DNA from 3 places in the Marinobacter sp. JSM 1782161 genome. Region 2 is predicted to be linked to each of the others. Evidence: riboswitches for the same ligand, from Rfam matches in the RefSeq annotation. Region 2 holds a riboswitch; each other region holds the start of a gene.

Region 1 (9,373 bases), on a different contig from region 2:
TCCCACGAAGCCCGGGCCGCCGCACTCAACGGTAGCGAGCGGGTGTCCCGGACGTCCCGCTCGATCCAGCAACTGGCCGAGAAGATCCAGACCTCCGCCGGCAGCGTCGAGGCCCTGGCGGAGAACAGCCGCGAGATCGGCAGCGCCGTCACCGAGATCCAGGGCATCGCCGAACAGACCAACCTGCTGGCGCTCAACGCCGCCATCGAGGCCGCCCGCGCCGGCGACCAGGGCCGCGGCTTTGCGGTGGTGGCCGACGAGGTACGCCAGTTGGCGCAACGGGTGCAGGACTCCACCGAACAGATCCAGGGCACCATCGACCGGTTACTGGGCACCATGGGCGACGCCGTCCAGCAGATGAACACCAGTTCGGTGGACGCCAGCCGCTGCGTGGACGAGGCCGACGCCGGCGCCGCCGCGCTGCAGGAAATCAGCGCCATGGTGCTGCGCATCGATGACAGTAATCAGGAGATCGCCGACGTCTCCGCCCAACAGACCGCCGGTACCGACGCGGTACAGACGGACATGCAGAGCATCCGTGAAACCACCCAGGCCATGGTCAGCCAACTGGTGGACAGCGCCAACATGAGCCAGCGCCTGCGCGCGTTGATCCGGGAGCTGGAAGGTGCCGCGGCCCAGGTGTCGGTGGAGAACGCCTGAGCGGCGTCAGCGGCCCAGCTTCCAGGTGCGCTGCATCTCCAGGAACAGGAACGACGCGCTCCAGGTAATCATCACCAGCCCGGTCAGGGCCTCGATGCCGGAAACGTAGCGGATGGGGCCGAACGGCTCGATGTCGCCGTAGCCGACGGTGGTGTAGGTGGTCATGGAAAAGTAGACGCAGTCCAGCAGCTCGCCGTTGAAATTGCCCACCAGGCTGCCCCAGTCCGGGCGCTCGTTCATCCAGTAATAGACCAGCCCGAACAGCCAGATCTCCGCCAGGTGCGCCAACAGCGCACCGCCGACACCCACGACGATGCGGAAATGGTGGGGCAGGCCCAAATGGGGAATAAAGCGGCTCAACAGGTACAGGCTCTGGAAGTGCACCAGCACCACCAGCGCCGTCACGCCGATATTGAGCGCACTGACGACCAGCAGGGAAACCTGATCGATTGCAACAGCATCGGACATCGCGGGCATCCTGTTAACGACTCAGGGAGCAGCATACCCGCGTCCGGCCATCCTCGCTAACAGCCTTCCGCACAGCGTCCGCTGGCATCGAACGCCATGGTCCGGCCACTGAGCGGCACGTGCGCCGGCACATCCACCGCCTCGATGAACGCCGCCGTGCGGGTCCCCGCCTGAACCTTGCCATCCTTCGTCGCCGGTTCGTTGGCGTGGGAGGGAATCACGCTGGCCGGCTCCACCAGCTCGTTGACCACGTAGGCCGCCTCGGTGGGGCCGGTGGTGTAGGTGTCGCCGATGTTGATCACCGCCAGCTTGGCACCGTAGTAGTCCTGGACAACCGCTTCCTGATCGGCAGTGATGCCGGTGTCCCCGGACAGGTAGACCACCAGGCCGTTGCTGAAGGTGAGCACATAGCCGGTGGGCGGGCCCACGTAGGCGGTCAGCCCGGCGGCCTGGTAGATCTTGCCCATCTCACCGTCGATGAACTTCGGCGACAGGCCGTTGCTGTGCACCGCCGGCACGGTGGTGATGCCGACGCCGCCTTCATCCACGTGGGCGCCGAAGCGGACCAGCACCGAGTTGTCCGGGTTGCCGCCAGCGGCCTGCAGACGCCCGGCGAAGAAGCTCGCCATTTCGCTGCCGGTGACGATGCGCGCGTCCTTGGCCACGGCGATCTTCACGCTGTTGGACAGGGGTGCGTCGTCCTCCGAGGCCGCCGGGCTACCGCAACTGCCGGCATTGGGCTCGGGGATGTGACGGTCGCCCAGGTGATCGCCGTGAACGTGGCTGACCAGCACCACGTCGATATCACCCAGGCGCGGGTCGTCGGCCCCGGCCACGGTGCGGCCGGCGTCGTAGAGAATGCGGGTGCCGTTGGGGTCTTCGAACACCAGGGCCCGGTCGAGCACGCAGAACTCGCCGTCCTGGCCGCCCAGTGGGGTCACCCGGACGGTGTCGGCCGCGTGGGCGAGGGGATTGGCCAGAACCAGCAGCGCCAGGGCCGCGAGTCCGGATCGGATAAGGGGCATGCGGAGTCTCCTTCTGGTCGGTGTCCATGCGTCGTCGAAAAGAGGCTACGTCGTTCAAAGTAAAGCCGATTAAACGCCAATCGCCTGAACTTTCGAACTGTGTCAGTATGGACCATTACTTACCGACTACACACATTTTGTCGCCAGGGGAGTCCGCCGCGACGCGGTGGACTGAGAACACGACGGGCCTTCCCGTCCCAAACCCTGGAACCTGATCCGGTTCGTACCGGCGGAGGAAGCGCGACGTGATTCTGACCTCGGTGGCCATAGCGGCCGCACTGCTTGTATTCACCTGGCTGGGCCTGCGCGCCCGGGCGACGGACGGCGGACTGGACGACTACGTCACCGCCCGCAATTCCCAGGGCTCCCGCGCCCTGGGGCTGTCCTTCCTGGCTTCCGGCATGGGCGGCTGGATCCTGTTCGCACCGCCCGAAGTGGGCGCCCTGGTGGGGCCGGTGGCCCTGGCCGGTTACGCCATCGGCGCGGCGCTGCCGTTCCTGGTGTTCGCCGCCTGCGGCCCGGCCATCCGCCGTCACCTGCCGGAAGGCCGCAGCATCGGCGAGTTTGCCGACGCCTGTTACGGACCCCGCATGCGCCGCTGGGTGGCGCTGATCTCGGTGTTTTATATGCTGTGCTTCCTGACCGCCGAGCTGACCGCGGTGGGCGCCATCACCGCGCTGCTGACCGATCTCGACGGCAATATCGCGGTGCTGGGTGTCGCCCTGGCAACCCTGACCTACACCGCCTGGGGCGGGCTGCGCGCCAGCCTTGCCACCGACCGCTGGCAGGCGCTGCTGCTGATCGCCCTGATCGCACTGGTCGCAGCGGTGGCCCTGCCGCAACTGCCGGATCGCCCCGCGACCGCCATGGCCTCGGCGCCACTGGGTGATGCCCTCGCCGTGGCCCTGACCCTGGTGATCGCGGTCACCGCCGCCAACCTGTTCCACCAGGGCTACTGGCAACGCCTGTGGGCCGCCAGCAGCGACCGGGCACTGGGCCGGGGCGCGGTGCTCGGTGGCATAACCACGGTGCTGGTCGTCGCCCTGGTGGGCGGTCTGGGCATTGCCGCGGCTGCCAGCGGCGCCGACCTGGGCAGCCCGCCCATTCCCTTCTTCGCGATGCTCGGCCAGGCGCCGGGCTGGCTAAGCCTGGCGGCGCTGGTGCTGGCGCTGACCCTGGTCGCCTCGTCGGTGGACACCCTGCAGAACGGGCTGGCGTCGCTGGCGGTGACCGAAAAACGCGGCCTATCGCTGAGCGGTGCGCGCTGGCTGACGGTGGGCCTGATGGTGCCGGTGGTGATCGTGGCGCTGCAGGGCTACTCGGTGCTGCGCCTGTTCCTGATCGCCGACCTGCTGTGCGCCACCGTGGTGGTGCCCGTGCTGCTGGGCCTGTGGTCGCGCATGACCATCGAGGCGGCGGTGTGGGGCGCCGTGGCCGGCCTCATCGGCGCCATCCTCCCGGGCTGGATCGACACCGGCAGCGCGATGCGGGGCCTGCACGCGGCCAGCTTCCCCGGCGGCGTACCGACCCTGGCGCCGTTCCTCGGGTCACTGCTTGCGTCCGCCGGGATCAGCGTTGCGGTGAGCCTTTTGCGCCCGCGCACCACGACCGCCTGACGGCCTGATCATCGGCCGGCCTCTCACGTCAGGCCGGCCGATCTGTCCAATCCCGCGGACACTGTCCATCGCCGCGGACACCGCCTCCGTCCCGTCCGCTGGGGCTTTGCCGCCCGACGCAGCCCCACACCTGTCCGGGAATCCGGATACTCCTCTCGGCCCCTGCCAGGCGCAGATTGCCAACCTGCTGTTTTAAAAGCTTTTCCTGGATTGGCATGGCAACCGCATAACACCCGGTTGCCGGGCCCAGTGGCCCGTCTGAATCCCCTTCATCACAACAACAAGACAGCAAGGAGCGCACCATGCCTACCCGATTGCTCATGGCGGTCGTCATGATCGTGCTGTTGCCGGCGCTCGCCAGTGCCGGCAGCGTCACCTCCAACACCCTTCCCGCCGGCAGCTACGCCGCCTCCCGGGACCGCCAGTACCAGGTCTATGTACCCGACACGCTGATCACCCCGGCGCCCATGGTCATGGCCCTGCACGGTTGCAGCCAGACCCAGTCCAACGCCCTCAACGAGTGGGGGCTGCAGTCGGCCGCCGACCGCTACGGGTTTATCCTGGTCACACCGTTCATCACCAGCTACGACGGCCTGCGCAACCAGAACTGCTGGGGCTTCTGGTTCGACCAGCACCAGCACGAAGGCTCCGGCGAGCCCCAGGATCTGCTGCGCATCGGTCAGGCGGTGGAGGCGACCTACAGCATCGACCCCAACCGCCGCTACATCACCGGCCTGTCGTCGGGCGGTGCCATGGCAGTGGTCGCCGCCGTCATCCACAACGAATACTGGGCCGCCGCGGCTCCGGCCTCGGGGCTGCCCTACGGTGAGGACGCCGCCTCGGTCTCCCTGTCCGGGCAGTGTCCCGGCTACGCCACCTTCCACAGCGTCAGTCAGTTGGTCAGCGACATGAACGCGGAACGGAACGACACCTACCCGATTCCGCTGATGGTCCTGCAGAACAACAACGACTGCACGGTCATCCAGCCGGCGGGACGCAACATCCGCGATGCCCACCTGCAGGTGTTCGGCGACGCCAGCCACAATACACCCGCCACCGCCCAACAGAGTCAGGCCACCTGCGCGCCGTTCCACCAGGACGACTACGACTGCCTGCACACCCGCTACGGTAACGGCGACGGCCGCTCGGTGATGGAGACGGTGTTCTTCGACGGGCCCACGGCGACAGCCAATACCACGGACACTGACCACGGCCATTACTGGGTCGGCGGCGAAGATGGCAGCGAAGGGGCCTGGGCAGTGCGCGCCGGTCCCAGCTACCCGGACATCATCTGGGACTTCTTTGCCCGCCACAGCCGGGACGGTTCAGGCGGAAGCAATGGCGATCCCTCACTGACCCTGAACGGCGACAACCCCATGACCGTGGATCTGGACAGCACGTTCACCGATCCCGGCGCCACCGCCACGGATCCGGAGGACGGCAGCCTCAGCGTCAACGCCGACTGCAGCGCCGTCGATACCAGCACCGAGGGCGACTACACCTGCACCTACTCTGCCACCGACAACGACGGCAACAGCGTCACCCGCAGCCGCACCGTGTCGGTCATCGATCCCAGCGCACCGGACGTCACCTGCGATACCGCCAACGCTTCACCCAGCGGCCATATCACGGCCGGACGAGCCACCGCCGGCGGCACCTCGGACCTGCGCGCCTTCTCGCTGACCGACCAACAGGACATCGGGGCGTCTTTCGACACCTGGTCGAGCGTCACGCTGTTCCAGGGTGAGCCGGGCACCTGGTACGCCGCGCAGCCGGAAGCCTGTCGAACAGGTGGCGGCGATACCGGCGGCGACGGCGACTGCCAGGACTGGTACGCCACCAATCTGCAGCACGACTCTGCCGGCCGGGCCTACTACCAGATGGGCTATTTCACCATCGGCGGCGACGACGCGCTGGGCGCCGTGTCGGGCACCTACGCCTGGGTCCACAGCACAGCGGCCGGAGTTTTCCAGGCGGGCCAGTGCCCGTGACAGCGTTCTCCCACCCGGCCTGGTGCCGGGTGGGAAGGGCTCATCCCTGACAACAATCGATAAAAACCAGAGGACATGATCATGCAACGTCTGACGCACCTGGCCCTGCTGGGCACCTGCACGCTGGTGCTGGCTGCCTGCAAAACCGACGACCTGCCAATCGCGGGCATCAACCAGAAGCCCGATTTCCTGACCAGCGACATCGTTCAGCAACGCTACGACAACGCCGACAACGACCTGCTGACCGGCGGCCTGGGAGCCAGCGGCCTGGCCAGCGCGACCGCACCGGCACCGGCCGATCCCCTCAACCCCACCGCCGCCGAACTGCGCACCCTGGCCATCTACAACAACTACCGGGCGCTGGTGGACACCACGGCCGGCGGCGGTTACGGCACCCTGTACGGGCCACAGGTGGATGCCGAAGACAGCGAAGGCCGGATCCAGGGCGATGAATACCTGGCCCTGATCACGCTCGATGACCGCGACGTGCCAGCCACAGTCATGCTGCAGATTCCCGACCGCTTCGACCCAGACAACGCCTGCATGGTCACCGCCCCATCGTCCGGCTCGCGCGGAATCTACGGCGCCATCGGCACCGCCGGGGAATGGGGGCTGAAGAAAGGCTGTGCGGTGATCTACACCGACAAGGGCACCGGGACCGGCGCCTTCAACCTGATGACGGGTGCCGGCCAGACACTTCTGGGCCAGACGACAACCGATGCCACGGCCCAACGTCAGTTTCAGCCGGATCTGTCGGCGTCGGACCAGGCCGCGTTCAACGCCGACTGGCCGGATCGCTTCGCGCTCAAGCACGCCCATTCGCAAACCAATCCGGAGGCCGACTGGGGGCAGTACGTGCTCAAATCGATCGAGTTCGGGTTTTACGTGCTGAACGAGGTTTATGGGGACGAGTTGCCCAACGGCAAGATCCGGGTGACCGTGAAACCGGCCAATACCCTGGTGATTGCATCGTCGGTGTCGAACGGTGGCGGCGCCTCGGTACGGGCGGCGGAGGAAGATCGCCGCGGCCTGATCGATGGGGTCGCCGTCTCCGAACCCAACGTAAACCCGACCGTGGAGAACGGCTTCAGCATCCGCCAGGGCAACGCGGCGCCTGTCAGCGACCACAGCCGCAGCCTGCTGGATTACACCACCGCCCTGGCGGTCTATCAGGGTTGCGCCAACCTCGCCCCGGACGTCCGGGACAACGCGCCATTCAACGCCGTGCTCAATGACGCCGCAGTGGATGACAACATCTGCAGTGCCCTGGCCGCCAAGGGTCTGGTCAGCGGGGCGGACACCGATACCCGGGCCATGGACGCGCAACGCATCCTGAATGAGACCTACGGCGTCCAGCCGGAGCAGAATCTGGTCGCCCCCAGCCACTTCGGCGCCGCCGTGGCCCAGAGCATCAGCATGACCTACGCCAACGCCTACGGGCGCTTCGGGGTCGAGGATCGCCTGTGCGGCCTGGGCTATGCCGCCACCAACGCCAGCACCGGCGCGGTCGAGCCGCTTGCAGACACCACTGAGGCGACCCTGTTCGCCACCAGCAACGGGGTTCCACCCTCGGCGGGCATTCACCAGGTGTTCGACGACGCCAGCGGAGGCCCCACCAACCTGGCACTCAGCACATCCCCCTCAAGCGGGTTGCCGGACTACGGCCTCGACGCCCTGCTGTGCCTGCGCAGCCTGGCGCTGGGCCGCGATGCGGTTACCGGGGCACCGCTGCCGGACGACCAGGCGGCCCAGGCCGAGCGCATCGCCGACGGCATTCGGGCGATCCGTGCCAGCGGCAACCTGCGGGGCACACCAGCGGTATTCGTCACCGGACGTTCCGACGCCATCCTGCCGATCAACCACACGTCGCGACCGTATTTCGGGCTTAATCGAACAGTCGAGGGGGCTCGCAGCCAACTGCATTACTACGAAGTGCTCAACGCCCATCACCTGGACGCGTTCAACGCCTTCCCGGGCTTTGACGAGCGCTACGTGCCGCTGCACCGCTATTACGTGGAAGCGCTGGACCGGATGTACGCCCACCTGAGCACCGACGAGGCCCTGCCGCCGAGTCAGGTGGTGCGGACGACTCCGCGGGGCGCGGGTGCTCCAGCCATTACCCACGCCAACGTGCCGCCGATTGCCGACACGCCGGAAGAAGCCGACCGGATCGTGTTTGAGGCCGGCGAAGTGGTTGTTCCTGACTAGTATCCGGCGAGGCTACTCCAGGTCGATGCGCCGGATCGCCTGGCGCAGGAAATCCGCCTCGGCCTGGAAGGCGGCCCTGCGCTCAGGGTCGCGGGTCGCATCGAGCTGGCTTTCCACGCCGGCCAGTTCCTGCACCAGCCAGCCGCGGATCATGATGTAGTAGCGGGTGTCCGTGCCGTAACGGGCGATGGTCTCCAGCGCTTCCGGGTCACCGGGCCGGTCCATCGCCGCATCCACCGCCAGCACCATCTCGCCGATCCGCTGCGACTCGCTGGGCGGCGTTGACTGGCACGCCGTCAGCAAGAAGGCGATGACCAGCACCGCCGACAGACGCTTCACCATCCCGAGGACTCCACGCCCGAATCCATGGCCAGCGCCGGCACGCGGCGGATGATCGCATCGCAGACGGCATCCTGGTCGAGGCCGTCGCAGTTGACGGTGATATCGGCGTAATGGCTGTAAAGGGCGTAACGCTCCTCGAACAGCTCGTCCAGAGTCTGGTCCGGGCGCTTGGAGATGCCACGCAGGCTGTAGTCGCCGATCCGCGCCTGCACCGTCTCCAGGGAGACGTTGAGGAACACCACCCGGCCCGACGTTTTCAGATGCTCCATGGCGCGCTGGCTGTAGACCGCACTGCCGCCGGTGGAGATCACCGCCCCGGATTCATGGACGCCGGCCAGCACCCGCTCTTCGATACGGCGCAGGGCGGCGTAACCCTCGGTGTCGACAATGTCCTGCAGGGTGCGACCCTCGGCGGACTGGATCAGCAGATCGGTATCGACGAAGCTCAACGCGGCCCGCTTGGCCAGCAGCACGCCGACGGTACTCTTCCCTGAGCCCGGCATGCCAATCAGGATTACATTGGTTCTCTCGGTCATTCCCTGGTCACCTTCTGAACGGTACTGGAAAAAATGGGGTGATCAGCAGAGCATACAACGCCCGCCAGAGCACATCATAGACGCCAACGCCTCCCACTTCGGGACCCATGGGCAAGATCCGATGGTCTATTGGCGGCCTACCCGTCAGGGCCGACACCAGGGCAGCGCCCGTTTTGGGGCATTCGGTCCCGGAAAGGGTGCGCTTTATCAGACACTTACAAAATACGCCTCACCGTTGGCGACACAAAACGCCAAATCCTGACCAACGACTCCCAATATTTCAGCAAGTTACGGACTCACTTCATAGCTTCCTATGCTTTGGCATGCCGCTTGCCACTCTCCTCGTGACCATCGGGCCGGGCCTCGTCCCGGAAATGAGCAACGACAAAGAGCCGCGAACATGAAGAATAGACGTCCTTTATCGCGATTTCTCGGCGTGACCACTGCCCTGATCACCCTGGGCGGTGCCTCCGGCCTCCAGGCCGCCGAGCCCTTCAAACCGGAAGTGATGAGTGTGGAACCGGCCA
Region 2 (9,373 bases):
CTTCAGGTCGCGCACGCGCTGTTCCAGTTCCCGCATGAAGTGCACCTTGCCGCCTTCCAGTCCGCCGGCGATAACGCCGTGGATACGGTCGTCGTCGCGCACCAGGCGGGCGACGATGTCGAGGAACGTGAGCTGGCCTTTCCAGCGGGACAGCCGACCGGGCATGAGCAGGATCCGGCGGTCATCCAGCTGTGGGTAATCCGCCAGCAACGCGCGACGCCATTCCGGGGCCAGCGGGGCCTCGCGGAAGGTCCGGGTATCCACGCCGCGTTGGATCACGGTGACGTCGTCGGGCTTGACCGGGTAGCTGTCCAGAATGTACTGGCGCACGCAGTCGGACACGGCGATCAGGTGCTCAGCCTTGCTCATGATGGCGCTGTAGCGGTTCACCGAGTACATGCCGTGGAAGGTGCTGACCAGGGCCGGACGCTGCTCCGGAGGCAGCTTTTTCCAGGCCAGGTAGACAATCCACGCCGGCAGGCGCGAGCGCACGTGAATGACGTCCGGCTGCAGTTCCCGGATCAGACGGCGCACCGGTCGCACCTGCTTCAGCGACGCCAGCGACTTGCGGTGCACCGGGCGGGTGATGTGATGCGAACCGCGCGCTTCGAGCGCCTGCACCATGGGCCCGCCGGACGACAGCACGTAGGACTCGTGGCCGCGCTTGACCAGCTCGCTGGCCAGTTCCACGGTGCCACGTTCGACGCCGCCGCTGGTCAGGGCCGGCAGAACCTGGAGGATCCTCATGTCCCGCCTCCCAGCATCATGGTCGGGCTCCGTCCGCTTGCGACAACAGCCAGCGTGCGGCGCGGTCGGCCTCCCAGAGGGGCTCAGGCTGCGCTGCGCCCTCGGTCATGATGGACGGGGCCCGCGTAAAGGGCGCAACGCGATGCTCGTCCAGTAATTGCGTCACGCCGTGCGCCACGCGACTGCTGTCGCGGGGGGGGAGGTCGAACACCCCGGTGGGAATGCCGGCCGTGAGGGATTCGTAGACCATGGACACGCTGTCCGGCGTGATCCAGCAGGCACGGCTGTCCGCCAGCGCATGGCTCAGCCACAGGCTGTGGGTGTCGCGATGATCCCTGAAGGTGAAGTGCGCTCCGGCTCGGCTCCTGAGTGCCACGATAACCTCCTCCGGTGTACGGCGGCTGGATGAGACGGTCCAGTGCCACTGAGGATAGCCTGTGCGAAGTCGGTCCACCTGGTCCAGTATCGGGTCCGCATTCCAGGCGAAATGTTTGGACGGCCCGCCGATCAGCATCAGGCCGTGACGCTTCTGCGACAGTCGTGCCATGGGCGTCATGGTGTTGAGGGCGCCGATGGTGACCAGCGTACGGTCGTCGGCCTGCGGCTCGTCGTGGGCCGGGATGATGGCGTAATCGACCCAGCGTCGCGGGAAACCCGGGCGCATCAGCACCACGGTGCGAGCCCGTCGGCGCAGGGACAGCAGCAGCCGATGGGTGCCGCTGCCGGCGGCAACGATCCAGTCGGGACTTTCCAGCTCCGGATCCGGCATGATCGGCGCCCGCCCCAGCCAGGCCCGCCAGCGGCTGACTCTTATGGCGCTGGCGTCGATCCAGTAAACGCGCGCGCCGGCCAGGGCCTGCAACCGATTGGCCAGACCCCGCAGCTGGTTCTGGTGACCGGGGCGGTCGTCGTGCAGGCACCAGACGATCGGCGGCGCGCGTTCACTCATGATCGCTTCTTGCGCTTTTTGCGTTTGCGGTAGAACCCCGGATCGTCCCGCGATGGCCGCGTCTTGAAGCGGCGGTGCATCCACAGGTACTGGTCCGGGTGCCTGCGGATCTCACGCTCGATGGTCTGGTTGATGCGTGTGGCATCGGCCAGGTCATCCCCGGAGGGAAATTCCTCGAACGGAGCGTGGAAATAGATGTCGTAACCGATGCCATCCTCGCTCCGGAAGTGGCTGAACGGGATCACGGCGCAGTCGCTGCGTTCGACGATGCGGGCGGTGGCGGTGATGCTGGCGGCCGGCACATTGAAAAAGGGCGCGAAGACGATGCCCTTGCGGCCGTAGTCCTGGTCGGTGGCGTACCAGACGATGCGGTTGGCCTTCAGGCGCCGGAACAGGCCGCGCAGGTCCTTGCTGTCCAGGGCCACGCCGTAGCGCCGTTCCCGGGCCCGGGTCATGATGGCGTTCATCAGCGGGTTGTTGTGATCGCGCTGCATCACGTCCGCCTCGATGAACATGCACACCAGGCTGCCACCCAGGTCCAGCGTGCTGTAATGTCCGCCCAGCAGCAGGATGCCCTTGCCCCGGGCGAGGGCGGCATCGACGTGTTCCAGGCCATGCACGCGGGTGATGGGGCGCAGGTCTTCCGGGTTGCGGAACCAGGCCAGGCCGATTTCCATGACACCAATGCCGTTGGAGTGGAACGACTTGCGGACCAGGGCCTCGCGCTCGGCGGCGCCCAGCTCGGGGAAGCACAGGTCGATGTTGGTGCGGGTGATGTGGCGGCGGCTGGACAGGGTGCGGTAGGCCAGCTCGCCGATCAGTTTGCCGATCGCCCACTGCAGGCGCATGGGCAGGCGCGACAGCAGCCAGATCAGCCCAATGGACAGCCAGGTGGGCCACCAGCGTGGATGCCGGTAATGGGACAGGTCCGTGTCACGGACGCGTTTGCGTTTCCTGGTTTTCGTCGAACTCACATCGGCTCCGGTCGATTCAGTCATCGGCGAAAGTTTATCAGCAAATCCGGCATTTAGCCGGGTAACGTCTTGATAACGGCGGCGCACGGGTGGTCTATGCTGTTGCTGTCACTCCGGAGACGGGGTGTGGAGGGGCGTAATGTGCGGCACGATTCGTTAGAATCGCCGCCAATCCTGATTCCGGCCTGGAGTTCCGATGCTTCGTTTTGTCTATTCCGTGACCTTTCGCCTGATCCTGCCGTTTGTGCTGATACGCCTGTGGTGGTTTGGCAGACGGTCCCCGGACGCACTGAAGCACTGGCAGGACCGGATCGGCCTGATTCCGTCGGTCGAGGGTCCGGTCATCTGGGTGCACGCGGTCTCCGTGGGGGAAACCATCGCCGCGGCGCCGCTGATCAAAACCCTGCTGGCGCGCCGCCCGGATGTCACCGTGCTGATGAGCGCGATGACGGCCACCGGTCGGGCGCGGGCGCAGGCACTGTTCGGGGACAAGGTGCGTTACGCCTACTCCCCCTACGATACGCCCGGTTCGGTGCGCCGCTTCCTGAGGCGTGCCCGGCCCGAGGCACTGGTGATCATGGAAACCGAGCTGTGGCCCAACATGATCTATGAAACCGCCACGGCGCAGACGCCGATCTTTCTCGTCAACGCGCGCATGTCTGAACGCTCCGCCCGGGGCTACAAGCGCTTTGGCCATGCCAGCCGCCGCCTGTTGCAGCAGATTAACTGGATCGCCGCCCAGGCCAGCAGTGATGCCCGCCGTTTTGTGGATATCGGTGCCGAAGAGGATGGCGTATCGGTGACCGGCAGCATCAAGTTCGACGTGCGCGTTACCGAGGCCCTGCGCGAGCAGGCGGCGGCCCTGCGCGAAGCCCTGGGGCGGGAGCGGCCGGTCTGGATCGCGGCCAGTACCCACGACGGCGAGGATCGTCAGATTCTCGAGGCCCATGCCCGCCTTCGCGAGCGGATGGACGATGCCTTGCTGATCCTGGTGCCGCGCCATCCGGAGCGGTTCGACGATGTGGCGGATCTGGTCGGGCAGCAGGGATTCAATCTCCTGCGCCGTTCATCCGGTACCGTAAACCACGATTGCCAGGTGTACCTGGGCGATTCCATGGGAGAGTTGATGCTGCTCTACGGCGTTGCGGATGTGGCCTTTGTGGGCGGGTCGCTGATCGAGCGGGGCGGGCACAATCCGCTGGAGCCGGCGGCCTGGGGCATGCCAGTGATGACCGGACCGCATGTGTTCAACTTCGACGACATCTACGACCGCCTGGAGCGCGGCGAGGCGCTGGTCCGGGTTGGCGACAGTGGGGAGCTGGCCACGGCGGTGGCCGACTGTTTGCAAGACGAGGCCCGGCGCGAGGCGCTGGGACGCCATGCACTGGCGGTGGTGGACGCCAATCGGGGAGCTCTGGAGAAGGTGGTCAACGGCATCCTCGCCAAGCTCGACTGAACCTGGGGATGCCGTTGGGTGCGCCTACTGACTACTGACCCTGCATAGGATCGACGGTCTTGCTCTCGTCGGCAATCGCTTCGATGCCGGGTGCGGAGGCGCTGAGCCAGCGGTTAAGGTCCACCAGGTCCTGCGGGCTCAGGGTGCCGGCGGTCAGCTTCAGGTTCAGGGTGTTCACCACATAGTCGTAACGGGCGTTGGCGTAGTCCCGCAGGGCTTCGTAGTAGTTCCGCTCGGCATCGAGCACTTCCACGATGTTGCGGGTGCCCACCTCGTAGCCGGCCCGGGTCGCATCCAGGGCACTGCGCCGGGACACGATCGTCTGCGCCTGGGAGTTCACCGACTCGATGTTGGTGTTGACCGTGCGGTAGAAGCTGCGAGTGTTGACGCTGACGTCGCGCCGCACGGTGTTCAGGCTCTCCTGGGCGGCCACCACCTGCGCCCGCTGCTGGCGGATGCTGGCTTCGGTGCCGCTACCCTCGTACAGGGGCACATTCAGGTTCAGCGCAATCACGCCCTCGGTGTAGGTCCCGTCCTGGGTACCCTGAGTCGGCGACTGCTGGTTGATGCCGTCGTATTCCGTGTTGCCGTAACTGGCACTCAGGTCCAGGGTCGGGTAGTGGCCCGCTTTGGCCACATCCAGCAGCGAGCGGTTGGACTGCAGCTGGTAGGCGGCGGACTGGATGCGCCAGTTCTGTTGCAGGGCGATGTTTTCCCAGGCGGCCGGGTCCATGGGCTGTGGCCGCGACAGAGGGAAGTCCTGTTCCAGGTTCTGCAGGTCTTCGGCGTTCTCGCCGATCAGGCGGCTGAGCTGTTCCCGCGCCACGTCCAGGTCGCCTTCGGCGGCGATGCGCTCGCTCTTGCTGGCGTCGTAGGAGGCGCGTGATTCGTACACCTCGGTGATGGCGATCAGGCCCACCTCGAAACGTTCCTGGGCCTGGTCGTACTGGCGTTCGAAGGCGGCTTCGGCGGCCTTGACCGTGGTCAGGTTGTCTTCCGCCCGCAGCACGTCGAAGTAGGCGGTGGCGACATCCAGGATCAGCTGTTGCTGGGCCAGGCTATAGTCGGCCCGGGCGCTTTCGCTCTGGAACTCGCTGGCGTCCAGGTTGAACCAGGCGTCCAGGCGGAACACCGGCTGGGTCAGCTCCAGGCCGTAGGTGTAGCTCTTGTACGACTCGTCCGTGGCCGGCCCGTCGGTGTCCGTGTGGCTGGCGGTGCCGACTGCGTCCAGTTGGGGCAGGAGGTTACTGCGGGTGACGTCAACGTTGGCCTGCTGGGCCTCGTAGGTGGCTCGGGCCGAGGCGATGCCGGAATCGTAGGCCAGTGCTTTCTCGTAGGCGTCGATCAGGTCGAGGGCCATCGACGGCTGGGCGACGAACAAGCCTACCAGGCCGGTGAGCAAGGGTTTCTTCATGAATTCTCCTGCCTGCACATTTTTTTGGTGAGCGTCCTGTCTGCCGACCCGGGCGTCGGCCAGATGGGGGAAGAGCCCCGGCGCTGGACATTATGGACAATAATACAGCGTATCTCTACACTCCGGATGACCACCGGAGACATATGGGGCGCTCGGCTTGGTTCCGCGTCCCGATCGAATGCCTCCGATGATCCAGTTTGCGTCTTGACGGGGTGCCGGCGTGCCGGCTGAGATTGCCTCAGGCAAAACCCGAGAACCTGATCCGGTTAGTACCGGCGTAGGAATCACAGACACGCTTCTCTATGTAGCGGCTCAGTTGTGGCAGTTGTTCAACGGTCCTGCCCGTTTCGGGCGCCGGGATCGGCCAGACCGCCACCTCGTCATACGCGCTCCGTCCAGAAGGGCATTCCGCCTCGATGGATTTCAGTTCGCCGCCGGCTTCTCCGGCGGGCAACGAAAGAGGACGCTACCATGACGAGTACCAAGCCCACGTTCCTGAGCGAAGCCGCCCGGGTCGACCAGGCCGCGGTGGACCCGCTGCCCAGTTCCCGCAAGATCTATGTCACCGGCAGCCGGCCGGACCTGCGCGTGCCCATGCGCGAGATTCGCCTGAGCGATACCACCACATCGGACGGGCCGCAGCCCAATGCCCCGCTGGTGGTTTATGACACCTCCGGCCCTTACACCGACCCGGCCGCCGACATCGACCTGCGCCGGGGCCTGACGCCGGTGCGTTCGGCCTGGATCGCCGAGCGTGACGACACCGAAGAGCTGCCCGGTTACAGCTCCGACTACACCCGCCGCCGCCTGCGCGATCCGGCGCTGGACACCCTGCGGTTCGACGATCATCGCAAGCCGCGCCGGGCCCGTGCGGGTCGCAACGTCAGCCAGATCCACTACGCGCGCCAGGGCATCGTTACGCCGGAAATGGAGTATGTGGCCATCCGCGAGAACCTGAAGTTGCAGGAGGCGCGGGAGCAGGGTTGGCTGGACGACCAGCACCCCGGCCAGTCTCACGGTGCGGCGATCCCCAGTGAGATCACGCCGGAGTTCGTGCGCGAGGAAATCGCCCGGGGCCGGGCCATCCTGCCGGCCAACATCAACCATCCGGAAGTTGAGCCGATGATCATCGGCCGTAACTTCCTGGTGAAGATCAACGGCAATATCGGCAACTCGGCGGTCAGCTCGTCCATCGAGGAAGAGGTGGAGAAGCTGACCTGGGGCATTCGCTGGGGCTCGGACACGGTGATGGATCTGTCCACCGGCAAGAACATCCATGAGACCCGCGAGTGGATCATCCGCAACTCGCCGGTACCGATTGGCACGGTGCCCATCTATCAGGCCCTGGAAAAGGTCAACGGTGTGGCCGAGGACCTGACCTGGGAGATCTTCCGCGACACCCTGATCGAACAGGCCGAGCAAGGCGTGGATTACTTCACCATCCATGCCGGCGTGCGTTTGCACCACGTGCCGCTGACCGCCAAACGCGTCACCGGCATCGTCTCCCGCGGTGGCTCGATCATGGCCAAGTGGTGTCTGGCCCATCACCGCGAAAGCTTCCTCTACGAGCACTTCGAGGACATCTGCGAGATCATGAAGGCGTACGATGTGTCGTTCAGCCTCGGCGACGGCCTGCGCCCGGGCAGCATCGCCGACGCCAACGACGCCGCCCAGTTCGGCGAGCTGGAAACCCTGGGTGAGCTGACCAAGATCGCCTGGAAGCATGATGTCCAGTGCATGATTGAGGGGCCGGGCCACGTGCCCATGCACCTGGTCAAGGAAAACATGGACAAGCAGCTGGACTGCTGCGACGAGGCGCCGTTCTACACCCTCGGGCCGCTGGTCACCGACATTGCGCCGGGCTACGACCACATCACTTCAGGCATCGGCGCGGCGATGATCGGCTGGTACGGCTGCGCGATGCTCTGTTACGTCACGCCCAAGGAGCACCTGGGACTGCCCAACAAGGACGACGTCAAGACCGGGATCATCACCTACAAGATCGCGGCCCATGCCGCCGATCTGGCGAAGGGGCATCCCGGCGCCCAGCTGCGGGACGACGCTTTGTCGCGGGCGCGCTTCGAGTTCCGTTGGGAAGACCAGTTCAACCTGGGCCTGGACCCGGACACCGCGCGCGCCTACCACGACGAGACCCTGCCCAAGGATTCGGCCAAGGTGGCGCATTTCTGTTCCATGTGCGGGCCCAAGTTCTGCTCCATGAAAATTACCCAGGAAGTTCGGGATTACGCCAGTGAGCAGGGGCTGGAAACCCGTGACGCGATCGATCGCGGCCTGCGCGAGAAGTCCTCCGAGTTCAAGGACGGCGGCGCCCGGCTTTACGATCGGGTCTAGCCCCGGGCGACATCGCTGACCTGACCTGTCGACAGGGGCGGGGCTTGAAATATCGGCCTCGCGCCCTCTATTGTTCTGCTTCACTCCCGCAAACAGGCAGGCTCATGTCCGAGACGACCCGCAAACCCTTCCAGTTCTCCCAGGATGACGTTCGCATCGACAAGCGCGAGACCGTCTTCCAGGGCTTTTTCCGCATGGAGCGGCTGCACCTGAGCCACGCCCTGTTCGCCGGCGGTGAGACCGGGGCGTTCGAGCGTGAGCTGTTTCTGCGCGGCGATGCCACCTGCGTGCTGCCGTATGACCCGGTGCGCGACGAGGTCGTGCTGCTGGAGCAGTTCCGGCCCGGGGCTCTGTGGCGCGATCAGTCGCCGTGGCTGCTGGAACTGGTGGCTGGTATGAACGAGCCGGGGGAAACGCCGGAGGATGTGGCCCACCGCGAGGCCGATGAGGAAGCCGGTCTGACCTTCCGGCGTCTGGAGAAAATCTGCCAGTATCTGGTGTCACCGGGTGGGACGACCGAGATGGTGTCACTGTACTGCGGACACGTCAGTACCGAGGGCGCCGGCGGCCTGTACGGGCTCGCCGAAGAGAACGAAGATATTCGCGCACATGTAATGGCGGCGGAGGATGCTTTGCGTATGATAGCGGATGGACGGATCAATAACGCCGCCGCGATCATCGCGCTGCAATGGCTGGCCATGCAGCGCAACCGACTGAAGGAAGAGTGGAGCTGATGGCTCAGGACACCGGCACGACATTACAGCGCAAGAAGGCCTATGTGCCGGACCTCCGGCGTTTCGGGGCGCTTTGCGAGGCCAACTACGGCCGCATCCGGCGCCTGCGCCTGTTGGCGGAGGAACATCCGGACGTGGCGGAGTTCGAGTTGCGTGACGGCGATGCCTATTTCGGACGTGTGCGTATCGAGCAGCTGCAGCAGTCGCGCTTTACCGAGACCCTGCTGCTGGAGCAAATCCACAACGCCGGCCGCTGGCTCAACAACCCGCACCTGACGGTCCGGGTCTACCACGACGCCGGACTGGCGGAAGTCATCAGCTGCTACCGCTACAACCGGATCGAGGCGATCAACGACTACCCCAACCGGTTCATGCATCACCCGGACGAGAAAACCCAGGTCAACGCCTTCCTGGCGGACTGGCTGGCGTTCTGCCTGCGTTTCGGGCACGTCCCCGCCGGGCGCATTGCCTGGCCGGTCGCCGACTGACAGCGCCATTCACGTCAGGGCGTTGATCTCCCGTCGAATGTGACAGGTTTTCAGGAAAATCCGCGGTGGATCGGTTACTGTATACACAATCGAAATTGTGTACCGTTATGGATCAGATCCGTCCTGGAGTTGCGGCCCTGTCATGCACACCCCATTCACGCCTTCGTTAACAGAACGTCCTGCCGGCGCGCCGCTGCGTGTCCTGCAGGTGACGGATCCGCACCTGATGGACGACCCCGATGGCGTCCTGCTGGGCATG
Region 3 (9,373 bases), on a different contig from region 2:
GATTGAGGGACTCGATGGCGTTGGCCGACAGGGAGCCGAAACTCATGGCGGAAATGTTGAAGATGCTGGCGCTGTAGGGCTGCTTGCAGTGTTTGCCGATCAGGATACGGAAATCGTTGTCCTTGTGGTCCACCGGCGCCATGGAGTGGCTCATCCATTCGTAGCCTTCGGCGTAGGTGTCGTGCTGGGTGCCGAACGGGCGCTTGTCGAGTACGTTCTTGGCGCGCTGGTAGACGATAGCGCGCTGTTCCCGGGAGAAGGGTACCTCCTCGGTATCCCGCTGGATGAAGTACTGACGGATTTCCGGACCGATCGACTCCAGGAAGTAGCGGAAGTGGGCCAGGATCGGGTAGTTGCGGCTGACCGTGTGGCGGTGCTGGAGCAGGTCGTAGGTGCCCAGGATCGCCAGCAGACCGAAGATCAGGGGCAGGAAAAAGGTGGACGGATAGAGCCAGGCCAGCGGTAACGTCAGCACCAGTCCAAGCAGCGATATCACATAGGCTGTATAGCGGGCTGGTATGGGCGACGACTTGTGCATGTACGAAAGGCTCCCTGTATTCGCGAATAGACTGTGACGGGCCTGCCGGGGGCAGGGGCCCGTATTGGAGCATAGCTGGTTCAGGCTGTCAGGCGCAGTACGTCGTCCGCCAGGGTTTGCACATCGTCTGTGTCATGGCTGACCAGCAGCAGGGTGGTTCCGGCGGCCTTGTGACGGTCCAGCAGGGCCAGCAGGGTGGCGCGGGTGTCCGGGTCGAGGCCGGTCAGGGGCTCGTCCAGCAGCAAGAGGGGCGAGCGGCGCAGCAGGGCGCGGGCGATGGCGATTCGCTGGCGCTGGCCGCCGGAGAGCGCGGTGGGCAAGCGCTGTTCCATGCCCGCCAGGCCGACATCCGCCAGCATCGACGACAGCGCTGTCTCGTCGGCGTCGCTCAGCTTGAGCCCCGGGTGGATGCCGATGGCCAGATTGTCGCGGACGCTGAGGTGGTCGAACAGGTTGTCCTCCTGGAACACCGAGGTGACCGGCCGCTCCCAGGGCGGCAGAGCGTCGATGTCATGGTCCTGCCAGCGGACGTGGCCGGATGTCGGCTCCAGGAAGCCGGCTACCAGATTGAGCAGCGTGCTCTTGCCGCAGCCGCTTGGGCCGGTGATGGCGAGGCAGGTGCCGGTGTCAACGCGGACACTGAAGGTCAGCGCCCGCTCGGCGCCGGGGTAACGGAAGGTCAGGCGGTCGATGTCAAGCATGGATCGGATACCGGCGTGATTGGAATGAACGTTGTTGCGGCTTGCGATGTGCGGCCCGCGATAGGCGGTTGAGCGCATGAAACACCAGCAGCAATAGCAGCAGCATCACCAGCGCCGTGGCCGAGGCGTTGGCCATCTGGTAACCGGCCAGTTGCTGGTACAGCAGCAGCGGCAGTGTCGGGTTGGCCGGGCTGCCGAACAGGGCCACCACGCTGAAGTCCCCCAGCGACAGGCCGGCCGCGTAGGCCAGTGCCAGCAGAATCGGGCGCCGCAGCAGCGGCAGGACGATCCAGCGCAGGCGGTAAAGCCCCCGCACGTCCAGTTGGTCCGCCAGACGGGAGGTCGCGGGCGACAACGTGGCCAGCGGCCCGCGCAGGACCTGCAGGACGAAGGGCAGCGCCATCAGTGCGTTAATCAGCGCCACCAGCGTCAGCCCTTGCGGGCCCTGGCCCAACTGCGGCCGCAGCAGGATGAAAAGCCCCGTGCCCAGCACCAGGGCCGGCACTAGCAGGGTCAGGTGGCCGCATGCTTCGGTCAGCCGGGCGCGACGACCATGGCCGGCCTGACGTTCGTGCCGGCTGCACCCCAGGATGGCCAGCCCGAACCCCAGGCTCATTCCGGCCGCGGCCGTGGCGACCAGTACGCTGCGCAACAGACTGGACCAGAGCAGGGTGTTACCGGCGCTGGTCCAGAGTTCGGGCAGCCCTTTCCAGACCACCGCCGCCAGCGGCAGCAGCAGGAACAGCAGGAACAGCGCCAGCAACGTGCGGTCACGCCAGCCCGCCAAGCCCCGGGCATCGCGGCGCAGACCCGGTGACGTTTCCAACTGCCCCGGAACCAGTCCGGATGGGCCCCGATAGCGGGTGGCCAGCCACCACAGGCTGCCGCAGATCAGCAGTTGCACCAGTGCCAGCACCGCGGCACGTGCAAAGTCGAAGTCATAGCGCAGGGACTGGTAGATGGCCACCTCGATGGTGGTGGAGCGCGGGCCGCCGCCGAGGGTCATGACGATGGCGAAGCTGGTGAAGCAGAGGATGAAGATGAACACCGCCAGCCCCGGCAGGACCTGTCTCAGCGCGGGCCACTCCAGGCTGCGCCACAATGCGCGGCTGCCCAGGCCGTACTGGGCGGCCAGGCGCCACTGATTGGCGGGGATGCGTTCCAGGCCCTGCAGCAGGATGCGCGCCGCCAGGGGGGCGTTGAAGAAGACGTGGGCCAGCAGGATGCCCTGCAGGCCGTACAGGGTCCAGCCTCCGAGGGCGTCGAACACCGGGCTGAGCCAGCCGCTGCGGCCGTAGACCGCGACCAGCCCGAAGGCCGCGACGATGCTGGGCAGCACCAGGCTGAGCTCGCTCAGGCGCAGGATCAGTCCGCGGCCGAACAGTCGTGGTTGGCGGTGCAGGGCGCGGGCGACAGGAATGGCCAGCAGCAGGCTCAGCAGTGTGGACAGGGCGGCCTGGTAGACGCTGAACCAGATCACCTGGCGCAGGTAGGCGGACTGCCACAGCTCGGTCAGCGCCGCCCCGCGCCACTCGCGCATCAGCCCGAAAAAGCCGGCGGCGACGATGCCCAGCAGGAGCAGCGCCACCAGGCGACCCGGCCAGATCTGCCAGCGGGGATGGCTCAGCGGCGGTGTCATTGTGCGGTCGCGTTGAGCCACTCGTCGATCCAGGTCCGGCGGTTGTCCGCCACGGTTTGCGGTTCGAAGTAGAGGGTCTGTTCCGGCCGGATCAGGCGTTCAAAGACGTCCGGCAGCTCATCCCCCAGGTCGGTGGCCGGGTACATCACGTTCTTCAGCGGAATCTCGCTCTGGAACGCCGGTGACAGCATGAACGCCAGGAACCGTTGCGCCAGCTCGGGCTGGTCGCTGGTACGCACCCGGGCGCCAACTTCCACCTGCAGGTAATGCCCCTCGTCGAACGCCACCGCCTGGTAGCGATCGGTGTTATCCACCGCCATGTGGTAGGCCGGCGAAGTGCTGTAGGACAGCACCATCGGCGCCTCGCCGTTCATGAACAGGGAAAAGTAGGCGTCGCTCCAACCCTTGGTCATGGTCAGGATGTGTGGCTGCAGGGCCTGCCATTTCTCGGCCGCCCGGTCGCCGTAGACTTTCTTCATCCACAGCAGGAAGCCCAGCCCCGGGGTGCTGGTTCGCGGATCCTGCAGGATAATCTTGAGGTCATCGGGGGCGTTGATCAGGGCATCGAGGCTGGTTGGGGGATGCTCCAGCTGCTCGGTGTCGTAGACGAAGGCGAAGTAGCCCCAGTCGTAGGGCACGAACGTGTCGTCGTTCCAGGCGATGGGCAGGTCCAGAGCTGACAGCGAGGTGCCGTGCGGTGCCAGCAGTCCGGTCCTGCGGGCGTCCGCCATGATGCTGGCGTCCAGGCCGAGCACCACGTCGGCGGGGGTGGACTCGCCCTCCAGGCGCAACCGATGAAGGATAGCGACGCTGCTGTCGAGGGCTACGAAATCGAGGGTGCAGTCGCAGCGGGCTTCGAAGCGTTCCTTGATGGCGGGTCCCGGTCCCCACTCGGACACGAAGGACGGGTAGGTGTAGACGGTCAGTGTGGGCGCGGCGAGGACGTACTGGCTGCAGAAAACCAGGGCCGCCAGCAGTGCCCGGAAAGGTATTGCCATGTCAGGGTCCCGTTATCGGTCGGTGGAAACGGGGGCCGCAGAATAGGCGCAATGCCACTCAATCCCTGCGCCGGCATGATCCGGATCAGGTTCTGCGGGTTTGATCTCAGCCTGCCATTTCCAGCAGACACCCCGTTGAGAGGTTTTCATTCTAACAGAGACCTTCGCCGTCATGGAGTCGCTGGACATAGAGTCGAGTCGCTGGAAGCGTGGCGGGTTATTTGCGGACGGCGACAACCATCTTTAGACCTGTAAGTAAATAGCGGGTCGGGCGTCTCACGTGACGCCGGGCATGTCGGTGCTTGGGAATGTCACTCTTCAGACGCCGAAAAGTCTTTCGGGCCGGCTTTATCCGGCTGTTCCGGCATATTATTGGGATTTTCCGTATTTTCCGGGAAGCGGCGGCCAATCTGGTCTACGTTGAGTGTATGGAGGCAGGCCGTCATTCGATTTTGATATTTTGTACTCAAATCAATAAACTTACACGCCTGTAATTTGAGTCCAAAACTATTGGGCCAGTAAATCCGTTCGAGGAGACTTGACGTGAGCGAAGTCCTTAAAGACGAGTACTCCACCGACTATCAAGCGGGTCAGGACAATGTAACCCCCCTGGGGCTCGACCTGCACAAGACGGTGTTCTTCATTACCGCTGCGTTGATTATCGTATTCGTGGTGGGAACCCTGCTGTTCCCGGACGTTTCGAAATCAATGCTTAACGGCGCCAAGACCGGGGCCATCAATAACTTTGACTGGCTGTTCCTGATCAGCGGTAATATCTTCGTGATTTTCTGCCTGGCACTGATCTTCATGCCGGTGGGCAAAATCCGCATCGGCGGCAAGGATGCGGTGCCGGAGTTCTCCACCCTGTCGTGGTTCGCAATGCTGTTCGCAGCCGGCATGGGTATCGGCCTGATGTTCTGGGGCGTGGCTGAGCCGGTGGCCTACTACACCGACTGGTATGGTACGCCGCTGAATGCAGCGCCCAATACGCCGGAAGGTGCCAGCATGGCACTGGGCGCCACCATGTACCACTGGGGCCTGCATCCGTGGGCGATCTACGCGGTGGTCGCGCTGTCCCTGTCGTTCTTCGCCTTCAACAAGGGCATGCCGCTGACCCTGCGTTCCGCGTTCTTCCCGATCTTCGGTGATCGCGTCTGGGGCTGGATCGGTGACATCATCGACATCCTGGCGGTGCTGGCCACCATCTTCGGTCTGGCGACATCTCTGGGTCTGGGGGCACAACAGGCGGCTTCCGGTCTGCAGTACCTGTTCGGCGTCGACGGCGGCATGGCAACCCAGATCGCCATCATTGTCGGTGTCACCTGCGTGGCGCTGGTATCCGTGGTGCGCGGCCTGGACGGTGGCGTCAAGATTCTCAGTAACATCAACATGGTCCTCGCAGCCCTGCTGTTGGCGTTCGTGATCTTCGCCGGCCACACGCTGGGCGTGTTCCAGGCCATGTGGACCACCGCCTCCTCCTACGTCGCCAACATCGTGCCGCTGAGCAACCCGTTCGGTCGCGAAGACGAGACCTGGTTCCACGGCTGGACCGTGTTCTACTGGGCCTGGTGGATCTCCTGGTCACCGTTCGTCGGCATGTTCATCGCCCGTGTTTCCAAAGGCCGCACCGTACGTGAGTTCGTCACCGCGGTACTGATTATCCCGACCGTGATCACGGTTGTCTGGATGAGTGCCTTCGGTGGCAGCGCGCTGGAGCAGATTCAGGCGGGCGTGGGCACCCTGGCGACCGATGGCCTGAGCGACGTTTCCCTGGCCATGTTCCAGATGTTCGAGAATATCCCGCTGACCGCGGTGATCTCCTTCATCGGTATCATCCTGGTGCTGGTGTTCTTCGTGACGTCTTCGGACTCCGGTTCGCTGGTCATCGACTCCATCACCGCCGGCGGTAAGCTGGATGCGCCGACCCAGCAGCGTGTTTTCTGGGCGGTTATGGAAGGCGCCATTGCAGCGGCCCTGATCTTCGGTGGCGGCTCCGAGGCCCTGACCACGCTCCAGGCGGGTGCAGTCAGTGTCGGCTTGCCGTTCACGCTGGTCTTGCTGGTCATGTGTTATGGCCTGTTCAAGGGGCTGAACAACGAGCGGGCGCTCATTGACGCCGGTATGAAGTAAGCCGAACCCCGGCTGAAACAAAAAACCCGCCTCGAATGAGGCGGGTTTTTTTATGTTCGCATTCCGGCTCGTAGTGATCCGGGCAGGGTGACCCGGCCAGGGTAGGCGGCGCGCTCAGGCGCTGGCGTAGGCTCCGGGGCGAACGTCTCGCTTGGCCGGCGTCGACAGATTGCCGGCGTGGCTGAAGACCGACATGGCGTACTCCACCCGTGCTTCCGGTGTCAGGTGGGTGCGCTTGAGGCCCTCGATGTAGTGCAGGCGGGGCAGCAGCCCCTTGCCGTTGGCCATCTGGATGGCCAGGCCGGGGCGTGCGTTGAGTTCCAGCAGAGTGGGGCCGGTTTTCTGGTCCAGCACCAGGTCGGCACCCATGTAGCCCAGGCCGGTGGCCTCGTAGCAGCGGGAGGCCATCACCAGCATGGTGTGCCACTCCTCAATGTGGATCTTGTCCAGCGCGTGGCCGGTATCCGGATGGGTCTTGACCGGGCGGTTGAACTGCACCGCGTTGAGGCTTTGCCCCGTGGCGATGTCGATCCCCACGCCGATGGCGCCCTGGTGCAGGTTGGCTTTACCGTCCGATGCCTTGGTGGCCAGGCGCAGCATAGCCATCACCGGATAACCCCGGAACACGATGATGCGGATGTCCGGCACGCCCTGGAACGAAAAGTCGGTCAGCGACGTGCGGCACTGGATCAGGTCCTCGACAATCGCCACGTCAGGGGAGCCGCCCAGGGAGTAGAGCCCGGCCAGGACGTTGGACAGATGCCGCTCCAGGTGTGGCAGGGACACTTTGGCGCCGGACGCTTTGACGAACTGATCGTCCTCGCGCCCGGTGATCACCAGGATGCCCTTGCCGCCGGAGCCTTTGGCCGGTTTGATGGCGAAACCGTCCAGGTTGGGGATCATCTCGCGGAAGTGGGAGATCTCGTGCTGCTGGCTGACCACCTGACGCAGCTCCGGCGTCGCCACGTCGTACTCGGCGGCAATCAGCTTGGTCTTGAGCTTGTTGTCCACCAGCGGGTACGCGCTACGGTCGTTGTAGCGCGCAATGTAGTCCACGTTGCGGCGGTTCATGTTAAGCATGCCGCGGCGCGCCAGAGCGCCAGGGGAGATCCAGCGCATCAGTCGTATTCCTTCATCGGGTGGAAGCGCCGCAGTTCACTCAGCTTGTAGCCGGTGTACTGTCCCATCAGCAGGATCACCGCCAGCACCACCAGGTGCAGTTCCGGGAAGTTGAACGTCAGGTGTCCGGCCAGCGGCAGGCTCATCACCAGGTACGCCAGTATGGCCACCAGCAGGCTGCCGCCGCCCTGGACGAAGACCTCGTGGGGGCCTTCCTCTTCCCACAGGATCGACATCCGTTCGATGGTCCAGGCCAGGATCACCATGGGGAAGAAGGTGACCGTCATGCCTGTGTTAAAGCCCATCTGGTAGCCGACAATACTGATCGCCGTACTCATGAATATGACCAGTATGATCAGCGTGGCAATTCTCGATACCAGTAACAGATTGAGATTGGACAGGTAGCCCCTGAGCAGCAGCCCCATGGCCACCACGCTGACGAAGGTCACCAGGCCGGGGCCGAGGGATGTCTGCAGGAAGGCCACGGCGATCAACACGGGCATGAAGGTACCGGACGTCCGGATGCCGACGATCACGCGCATGAACGCCACGACCATGGCCCCCAGCGGCAGCAGCAGGAGCATGCGGAACATGCTCTGCTCCTCGATGGGGAGCTGATAAAGGCTGAGGAAGCCCAGGCCGTTCTGCATGGATTCGGCGCGGGCCAGCTGCAGGGCCGGTACGGTCTGGCGCAGCATGGCAAAGCTGACCACCGACTGATTGCCGCCCATGACGTCCAGCAGCGAGTCGGTGTTGCGGCTCCACATCAGGACATTGTCCGGCAACCCCTGTTCGCCCGTTTGCGGGTCGAAAGTCAGCCAGTTCTCGCCATCGTAGATTTCCAGGAACGGGCGCAGGGGCTGGCGGCGGCGTGCGTCCTCGAGCTTGATGCCTTCTGAGATACGCGCCGGGATGTCCGCGTAGTTGAGGAGCTTGGACACCACCTCGACGTCGTTGTTGCCCGCCAGCAGCAGTGCGGTGTTCTGGTTCGGATCGGAGGACCGGACCAGCTTGATCACTTCCCGGGTCATGCTTTCCGGGGTGCTGGATTTCGCCGCCGCCAGGTCGAGCACTTCGTTCGCCGCTGTGGCCTGGGGCTCCTCCCAGAAAACGCTTTCCGGTACCGGTGGCGTATCCGGTGACTGGGCGCGGGCGTTGGTGTCCGGCACGAACTGGGCCTTGAAATACAGCGTCTGCGGACCGTTGGCCTCGCGGATTGACCACTCGCCGCGGCGGTCGCCGTTGTCGTCGACAATCGAGAAGCCGTAACCGGGCGAGGCGGCCTGCTCGGACAGCACGTGGAATCCGGGCGGATCGTCCGGCAGGTTCAGGCTCGCCAGCACCGGTTCGCCCTGTGCCTGGAAATCGACCCGCGCTTCCACCAGCCAGACCGGGCGCTCTTCGCCGGAAAGCCAGGGGATCCCCAGCTCAAAGTGACGCAACATGGACAGGCCCAGGCCGGCGAAAATGAGCAGGGCGATCGCCGTGTAGAAAGGGTAGCGGGATTTCACTGGGCGTCAGCCTTACCGGCCTCGGCCGGGTGATTGCGGGTAAATTTCTCGGGCAGGGTAGTGGCGTGTTCCTTGCCGACATCGACCAGCATTACATCGCGCAGGATGTTGCGGCCAATCAGCACGGTGTGAGACAGGTTGGCCCGATTCGACAGGGTAAATTCGGCCTTCTGCACGTGATCACCAATGGCGAACTGCAACTCAACGACGGCCCGGCGCTCGCTTTCGTCCGCGGACGCCTGGATGATCCTGGCGTTACGGGACAGCGGGCGTTCCAGGGTTTTGAACTGATCCTCGGTGCCCGGTACCGGCACGTCGAAGCGGACCCAGTCTTCGCCGTTACGTTCGAAATAGGCGACGTTGCGGGCGTCCATGGAGGACGTTTCCGCGCCGCTGTCGACCCGCGCTTCGTAGGTGAACCCCGGCTCCAGGAAGTGGATGCTCTCCAGTTCGCCGACGATCAGCATGCCGTTAAGACGCTGGGAATCGGCGGTCATCCCCGTACTTGGCGCGGAGCAGACCGGCTGTGGCGTCTTGGGGCAGGATGGCGGTTTGACCTGTTCACGGATGGTTTCGATCAACGCACGAGTGTTCTCGTTGTTGTTGCGGACCATGCCGCGGTGATGGGCCTTGAGGTCTTCGCTCAGTTCATTCAGTTGTTGGGACTGGTCAGCCTCGGAACGCGTCAGTTGGTCGAGATCCTGCTCCTTGACCAGGACCGAGCCGGAACAGCCCGC

What was found. A riboswitch is a leader RNA that binds a small molecule or an ion and turns the genes downstream of it on or off. The one in region 2 is predicted to bind thiamine pyrophosphate.
Region 1: it holds a riboswitch for thiamine pyrophosphate, as region 2 does, so the genes downstream of both, GQB00_RS17565 (sodium:solute symporter family transporter) here and thiC (phosphomethylpyrimidine synthase ThiC) in region 2, are expected to answer to the same signal.
Region 3: it holds a riboswitch for thiamine pyrophosphate, as region 2 does, so the genes downstream of both, thiB (thiamine ABC transporter substrate binding subunit) here and thiC (phosphomethylpyrimidine synthase ThiC) in region 2, are expected to answer to the same signal.

What each region holds. Positions count from the first base shown of each region.
Region 1 is NZ_WSSA01000004.1:235,538-244,910, reverse strand. Features, by position in the region: gene GQB00_RS17580 (methyl-accepting chemotaxis protein) at 1-660, shown strand, start outside; gene GQB00_RS17575 (potassium channel family protein) at 667-1,095, opposite strand; gene GQB00_RS17570 (MBL fold metallo-hydrolase) at 1,185-2,153, opposite strand; TPP riboswitch at 2,289-2,409, shown strand; gene GQB00_RS17565 (sodium:solute symporter family transporter) at 2,399-3,769, shown strand; gene GQB00_RS17560 (PHB depolymerase family esterase) at 4,072-5,760, shown strand; gene GQB00_RS17555 (3-hydroxybutyrate oligomer hydrolase family protein) at 5,842-7,968, shown strand; gene GQB00_RS17550 (hypothetical protein) at 7,981-8,310, opposite strand; gene GQB00_RS17545 (shikimate kinase) at 8,304-8,846, opposite strand; gene GQB00_RS17540 (amine dehydrogenase large subunit) at 9,247-9,373, shown strand, end outside.
Region 2 is NZ_WSSA01000006.1:88,917-98,289, reverse strand. Features, by position in the region: gene GQB00_RS20705 (glycosyltransferase family 4 protein) at 1-747, opposite strand, end outside; gene GQB00_RS20700 (ELM1/GtrOC1 family putative glycosyltransferase) at 764-1,696, opposite strand; gene lpxL (LpxL/LpxP family Kdo(2)-lipid IV(A) lauroyl/palmitoleoyl acyltransferase) at 1,693-2,670, opposite strand; gene waaA (lipid IV(A) 3-deoxy-D-manno-octulosonic acid transferase) at 2,867-4,126, shown strand; gene GQB00_RS20685 (TolC family outer membrane protein) at 4,158-5,540, opposite strand; TPP riboswitch at 5,739-5,841, shown strand; gene thiC (phosphomethylpyrimidine synthase ThiC) at 6,012-7,892, shown strand; gene nudF (ADP-ribose diphosphatase) at 7,997-8,626, shown strand; gene GQB00_RS20670 (DUF1249 domain-containing protein) at 8,626-9,114, shown strand; gene cpdA (3',5'-cyclic-AMP phosphodiesterase) at 9,257-9,373, shown strand, end outside.
Region 3 is NZ_WSSA01000003.1:156,068-165,440, reverse strand. Features, by position in the region: gene GQB00_RS13475 (FMN-binding glutamate synthase family protein) at 1-538, opposite strand, end outside; gene GQB00_RS13470 (ATP-binding cassette domain-containing protein) at 619-1,239, opposite strand; gene thiP (thiamine/thiamine pyrophosphate ABC transporter permease) at 1,232-2,899, opposite strand; gene thiB (thiamine ABC transporter substrate binding subunit) at 2,875-3,876, opposite strand; TPP riboswitch at 3,922-4,021, opposite strand; gene GQB00_RS13455 (BCCT family transporter) at 4,420-6,006, shown strand; gene GQB00_RS13450 (alpha-L-glutamate ligase-like protein) at 6,121-7,125, opposite strand; gene GQB00_RS13445 (inactive transglutaminase family protein) at 7,125-8,636, opposite strand; gene GQB00_RS13440 (ATP-dependent zinc protease) at 8,633-9,373, opposite strand, start outside.